Regions from separate parts of the Alcanivorax sp. P2S70 genome, predicted to be linked through region 3. Evidence: predicted binding sites of a transcription regulator. Region 3 holds the regulator's gene; each other region holds the start of a gene.
The links. The regulator sigma-54, encoded in region 3, starts transcription at its own class of promoters, with help from an activator protein. The targets are predictions, from matches to a motif close to TGGCACNNNNNTTGCTNT.

Region 1: glnK (P-II family nitrogen regulator) is a predicted target of sigma-54. The motif match lies at 897-914, and genes of this name have one in related genera.
Region 2: nirB (nitrite reductase large subunit NirB) is a predicted target of sigma-54. The motif match lies at 943-960, and genes of this name have one in related genera.

The regions. Positions count from the first base shown of each region.
Region 1 covers NZ_AXBZ01000013.1:146,278-148,526, reverse strand. Annotated here, with positions in the region: gene Q672_RS23595 (aminoacyl-tRNA deacylase) at 1-238, opposite strand, end outside; gene Q672_RS23590 (accessory factor UbiK family protein) at 438-677, opposite strand; gene glnK (P-II family nitrogen regulator) at 1,016-1,354, shown strand; gene Q672_RS23580 (ammonium transporter) at 1,426-2,249, shown strand, end outside.
Region 2 covers NZ_AXBZ01000007.1:27,862-30,110, forward strand. Annotated here, with positions in the region: gene Q672_RS19995 (NarK family nitrate/nitrite MFS transporter) at 1-194, opposite strand, end outside; gene nirB (nitrite reductase large subunit NirB) at 999-2,249, shown strand, end outside.
Region 3 covers NZ_AXBZ01000014.1:11,981-14,229, forward strand. Annotated here, with positions in the region: gene ptsN (PTS IIA-like nitrogen regulatory protein PtsN) at 1-54, opposite strand, end outside; gene hpf (ribosome hibernation-promoting factor, HPF/YfiA family) at 70-369, opposite strand; gene Q672_RS23690 (RNA polymerase factor sigma-54) at 409-1,860, opposite strand; gene lptB (LPS export ABC transporter ATP-binding protein) at 2,127-2,249, opposite strand, start outside.

The DNA.
Region 1 (2,249 bases), on a different contig from region 3:
TTACGCTGTCGGCGTTCAGGGCCTGACGCAGTTTTTCCGGGTCCAGGTATTGATTGGCAGGCAGCACTGTCATGATCAGATCGCCATCCACATCCATGATCACCGTTTTGGCCATATGGCGCCCGGGAATATGGGCAGACTGGGCCACTTCCGAGGCCGTCACGGCCGGGGGGTGGTTATAGCAGTGGTAATAGACGCCGTTGTTGTCGAGATACTCTTCCAGATTGCGCGCAGGCATGTGCACCTCCTCCCGAAAGGGTATTCGGGACCGGGGAGCCGCCGGGCACGCGGTTGGCGAGCCTTGCCGGCTCCAGAAAGGGGGGTTGTCTTTTCAGCTTAGGCAGCAAGTTGCAACAGGGGAAATACAGTTCTGCGCTAACGAAAATAGCGCAAGGGAATAAAGCAAAGTGGGAGCACGACTGCACCCCCGGGGGGCATCAGGGCTTTTCCAGCTCGGCGACCTGTTTCTCCAGCGCTTCCAGTTTTTCGCGGGTGCGCAGCAGCACTTGTTGCTGAATGTCGAACTCTTCCCGGGTAATCAGGTCCAGACGGCTGACGGTCTCGGCCAGCACGCTGCGAATGTTGCGCTCCACTTCACTGCGCAGCCCCCCCAGATCGGTAGGCAGGCGGCGGCTGATATCGGCCATCAGGCGGTCAATGAAAGGCTGGTCAGGCATGGGGAACTCCGGCATTGTCCTGTCAGGGCAGGCACGGCTTGTAATGTGTCGGCGATGGTAGCACGGTGTGTGCGATTGGGGCACCGACAGTGCCGCCCGGAACCGTGCTGCACCAAACCGGAGCCTGCCCCAATGTGGTGCGCTATAATGGCGCGTTTTCCCCGGCGGCAACGCCAGGGACACAGGTTAACCCCCTGAATTTGCATGATTTTCAAAAACTGGCATGGGTCGTGCACTAATTGGGTCAGAGCGTTCGAGCATACTGTGGATCGGGAACCATAACGGGGCTCAAAGTGAAACGGACGTCACCGGACGCGGTGAAAGCTGAGGAGAATGAAATGAAACTGGTTACTGCCGTAATTAAGCCGTTCAAACTGGATGACGTGCGTGAAGCACTCTCCGAGATCGGCGTGCAGGGCATCACCGTTACCGAGGTGAAAGGCTTTGGACGTCAGAAGGGTCACACCGAGTTGTATCGGGGTGCCGAATATGTGGTGGATTTTCTGCCCAAGGTAAAAATCGAAGTGGCGATTGCCGAGTCCAGCCTGGACCAGGTGATCGAGGCCATTTCCAAAGCCGCTAATACCGGCAAGATTGGTGACGGCAAGATCTTCGTTACCTCCCTTGAGCAGGCCATTCGTATCCGTACCGGTGAAACCGGTGAGGACGCGATTTAAGTTTTACCGTGTTTTGAACCGACCCATGCCAGGGCTTGAAAAACACGCTTCCATTTCCGGAGGGTTGCATTGTGGAAAATCAAATCTTTGAACTTCAGTACGCCATGGACACCTTTTATTTTCTGGTGTGTGGCGCATTGGTAATGTGGATGGCTGCCGGCTTTGCCATGCTGGAAGCCGGTCTGGTGCGTGCCAAGAACACCACCGAAATTCTCACCAAGAACGTGGCGCTGTTTGCCATTAGCTGCATCATGTACCTGGTGTGCGGTTACGCCATCATGTACGGCGGTGACATCTTCCTGAGCGGCATCGCCGACTTCGATCTGGCTGGGGTGCTGAGCGCTTCTGCTGAGAACGGCTTCGACGGTGACTCCGTTTACTCTGGTGCTTCTGACTTCTTCTTCCAGGTCGTGTTCGTGGCGACTGCCATGTCCATCGTGTCTGGTGCGGTAGCAGAGCGCATGAAGCTGTGGGCTTTCCTGATCTTCGCTGTTGTCATGACTGGCGTGATCTACCCGCTGGAAGGTTCCTGGACCTGGGGTGGTGCTGAAGTCTTCGGCATGTACAACCTGGGCGACCTGGGCTTCTCTGACTTCGCGGGTTCCGGCATCGTTCACATGGCGGGTGCTGCTGCTGCCCTGGCCGGTGTTCTGCTGCTGGGCGCTCGTAAAGGCAAGTACGGCCCGAACGGTGAAGTTCACGCGATTCCGGGTTCCAACCTGCCGCTGGCCGCTCTGGGTACCTTCATCCTGTGGATGGGCTGGTTCGGCTTCAACGGTGGTTCTGTACTGAAGCTGGGTGATGCTGCCAACGCACACTCTGTGGCCATGGTATTCCTGAACACCAACACCGCTGCTGCCGGTGGTGCTATCGCCGCCCTGATCGTTGCCCGCAT
Region 2 (2,249 bases), on a different contig from region 3:
GTGAGGGCGACGTTGAGAATGAGCAGGGCCTTGACCTGCTCGGTGGTCAGGTCAAATACCTCACGCAGGTGACCCATCAGCGGGGCATGGGAAAACCACACCACGAAGGTAATAAAAAAGGCGACCCAGCTCAGGTGCAACAACCTGATGCGCGGCGCAGAGAAATTCAGCAGGTTCAGCTTGTCGGCGCTCATGGTAACTCCATAGACGGCAGCGTTGATGACAGTGGCATGCCAAGCAAAGGTTGTGCCACTTTTTAATATGCTGAAATTTAAGGTTTTTTATTATTTTTGGTGATTATGCGAGGTTTCGAGGGGTGCAGCTGGGGCGCGAAGCGCTATCCGCTGGTGCAAAAAAGGTGGGCGCGATTGGGGCAGGGGGCCGCCGTGGATGATTACCTCAAAACCCTCATGCGCAGAAGGCTTGCTTATGCAGGGCTATTGGTGTCGACGCTCGTTCTTATTTGTCCTGAGGTGTGCTTTCCGGTTCATTGGGGGCGCAGTAATGAGAATGAAGCCTGTGCGGGCGTTTGCCTGTTTGCTGCCCCGGATGCGATACCCGCAGTCGTCGGGCTATGGCTGTGCTTTGGGAAGGCTGCTCGGCACAGTTGGTAGCTGGGGCGACAACAATCAATGTGGCGCGAATATCGTTGAACAGATTGAGTGTCTGACTGGGACTTCCGGCGTTAGTGCATGGGAGTGAGATGCTGTTGTGATCAGGGAGATCTGCATGAAAGGGCCGGGATGAAGCGTGTGTGATGATGAAGGGGGCAGGAAAGTGTGCTTAGTGCTGGTGCGCAAATGCGGAGCGCGAAAATGGAACATTTCGGTGCACTAAAAAGTGCATCCTTGTCGTGCATTGGCGCATTAAAAGAACGCACATTTTCTGTAGGGTATTCGGTTATATTTGAAAAAAACCAGTAAAAACAATGATATAAAAAGTTGGCACAAGGGTTGCTTTGGGGAGGGTGTCAGTTACGCACCGCGAGGGTGAGCCTTATGGCAAAGCAACAACTTCTTTTGATCGGTCACGGCATGGTGGGTCAGCGTTATCTGGAATCGCTGGTAGCCCAGGGTGGCCGTGACCAATTCGACGTTACCGTGCTGTGTGAAGAGCCGCTGCCGGCCTACGACCGGGTTGGGCTTACCAGCTACTTTTCCGGCAAGACTGCCGATGACCTTTCACTGGTGCCGCAGGGCTTTTTTGAAGAGCACGGTATTACCCTGAAGCTCAAGACCCGAGCCGACAGCATTGATCGAGCTGCCAAAACTGTGACCACCAATACCGGTGAGACCCTGGCTTACGACAAGCTGGTGCTGGCCACGGGGTCCTACCCGTTTGTGCCGCCGATCCCGGGCAACGATCGCGATAATTGCTTTGTGTACCGCACCATCGATGATCTGGATGCCATGATTGCCGCCAGTAAAGGCGGCAAAGTCGGCGCTGTGGTCGGCGGGGGGCTACTCGGCCTGGAAGCCGCCAAGGCATTACACGATCTGGGTCTGGAAACCCATGTGGTGGAATTTGCCCCGCGCTTGATGGCCGTTCAGGTGGATGATTTCGGTGGTGGTCTGCTGAAAGACAAAATTCAGGAACTGGGTGTGACTGTGCATACCAGCACTGGCACTCAGGAGATTATTGATGGCGAAAGCTGCAAACACCGTATGGTGTTTGGTGAAGACAAGCATCTTGAAACGGACCTGATTGTCTTTTCCGCTGGTATCCGTCCGCAGGATGCCCTGGGTCGTGCCTGCGAACTGGAGCTGGGCGAGCGCGGCGGTATCGTCGTCAACGATCACTGTGTGACTTCAGATGAAGATGTTTACGCCATCGGTGAAGTGGCGTTGTGGAATGGCCGTATCTTTGGTCTGGTGGCGCCGGGTTACCAGATGGCGGAAATTGCTGCCGAGCACTTGATGGGCAAGGCCGAAAAAGCGTTCCAGGGTGCCGATATGAGCACCAAGCTCAAACTGATGGGCGTGGATGTCGCGTCCATCGGTGATGCGCACGGCAACACCCCGGGCTGCCGCAGCACCGTGTTCATGGATCAGACCGCTGGCATTTACAAGAAGGCGGTGGTGAGCGAGTGCGGCAAGAAACTGCTTGGCGCGGTGCTGGTCGGCGACGCCGCCGATTATGGCAACCTGCTGCAACTGTGCCTTAACGAAATGGATTTGCCTGGCGATCCGGCAGCCCTGGTGGCGCCGGTCTCTGATGGCGCCCCCTTGCTGGGTGCCGATGCCCTGCCA
Region 3 (2,249 bases):
GGCCTGCACCCCGTTGTGGGTGCGTGCTTCGGTTAGAAGTTCGCGAACTCGCATAATGGTCGTTTCGGGTTAGTGGCCGTGTTTGTGATTAACGGCCTTTTCCTTGTGTTTGAGAATCTGGCGATCGAGCTTGTCGGTCAACTTGTCGATGGCCGCATACATATCATCGGCTTCAGCGGTGGCGAACAGATCTGCCCCGGAGATGTGGATAGTAGATTCTGCCTTGTGGGTCTTGGGCTCCGGGGAAAGAATCACCTGAACACTGGTGATCTGGTCGAAATGGCGCTCCAGGCGGGAGAACTTGTCGCCTACGTAGGTGCGCAAAGCATCGGTAACTTCCAGGTGATGACCGCTGATATTTATTTGCATGGCTGGCTCCTTTACCTGCTTGTGGGCCGTCCCAGGCACCTACACCAAACGCTTGCGGGCGCTGGAAGACGGTATTCTCATCGCCTCACGATACTTGGCGACGGTCCGGCGCGCCACGTTGATTCCCTGCTCGTTCAGCAAGCTGGCTAGCTTGTTGTCGCTGAGTGGCTTGCGAGGGTTCTCTGCGGCGACCAGCTTCTTAATAATGGCACGAATAGCGGTGGAGGAACACTCACCACCACCATCTGTTCCCACGTGACTCGAAAAGAAATATTTCAGCTCAAAGACGCCGCGGGGTGTGGTCATGTATTTCTGATTGGTGACCCGACTGATGGTTGATTCATGCATCTCGACGGCATCGGCGATATCGGCCAGTACCAGTGGCTTCATGGCCTCTTCACCATAATCGAAGAAATCCTGCTGGACCTCGACAATCCGCGTGGCGACTTTCAACAGGGTGTCATGGCGGCTTTGCAGGCTCTTGATGAACCATTTGGCTTCCTGAACGCAGTTTTTCAGGTATTGGCCATCTTCACCGCTGGTTTTACGGGCAATGGCGGCATATTGCTGCTGTAGATTGACCTTGGGCAGGATGTCGTCATTCAGGCTGACCTGCCAGCGCCCGTGGTGCTGGCGGACGATGACATCCGGCACCGCATAATCGACTTGGCTCTCTCCAATTTGCTCGCCTGGCGCCGGGTCAAGGGTGCGGATCAGCGAGAGGGCATCAAGCAGTTCCTGTTCGGAGAGCTGTAGAACCTTGCGAAGCGCGGCATAGTCGTGCTTTTCCAATAGTTCAAGGTGGTCCAGAAGCGCCAGCGCAAAAGGCAGGAAAGGCGTGTCGGATTCCAGCTGGCGCAGTTGTACACCGAGGCAGTCTGCCAGGTTAATGCTGGCGACGCCGACCGGATCGAATTGCTGCAGGCGATGCTGAACGGCCAGTACCTCGTCGGCTTCGATGTGGGCATCCTCTGGCAGCCCTTCCTGGACATTCATCATGGTGACGATGTCGTCGATGCTCACGGTCATGTAGCCGCGATCGTCCAGAGATTCAATGATGGTGATGGCGATGAGTCGGTCCACATCGCTCATGGGGGTCAGGTTGAGCTGCCAGTGCAGGTGGTCATGCAGATTGCCGGACACGGTGTGCCGTTGCTGCCAGTCATCGGCGTCATCAGGGATTGACGCGGTGGCACTGCTCTGGCCGGAGTAGACGTCATCCCACTCAGTGTCGACACCGGGTTCGCCGTCGACAAATTCTTCCAGGGCGTCATCACGCTCTGCGTCCATCTCCTGACGATCTTCGTCATGCTCAGGCAGGGCGTCGTCGCCAAAGTCGTCGGCCAGTTCCAGCAGCGGGTTGCTTTCAACCGCTTGCTGGATCTCCTGCCGGAGATCCAGCGTGGACAGCTGCAGCAGGCGAATCGCCTGCTGCAACTGAGGTGTCATGGTCAGCTGTTGGCCGATTTGTAGTTGTAGTGTGGGCTTCATACTGCTCGGATTGGTGTGATCCCCAAAAACCCGAGAATAACAGCTTCAAACTTGTTCTAGCAATAATTGTGCCAGTGGTTCTTGTGTGGTAGGAGTCTGAAGCGTTAACAGTGAACGGTGAACCGTTGATGTTGCGCGGGCGGGTTTGCTGATTTTTTCGGGCTTTGATGGCCGCGGCCGGGGTCCTGGTTCGGCTTCTGGCGTTCGGAAACCCCGGGACTATTCCGCGCCGTTGTTCACTGTTAACTGCTCACTCGCCCTGGCTGTTACAGCCTAAAGTCTGCCCCCAGATACACATCCCGCACCTGCTGGTTCGAGAGGATGGTGTCGGCGTCACCGGATGCGATGATGTGGCCAGCGCTGACAATGTAGGCGGTGTCGCAAATGTC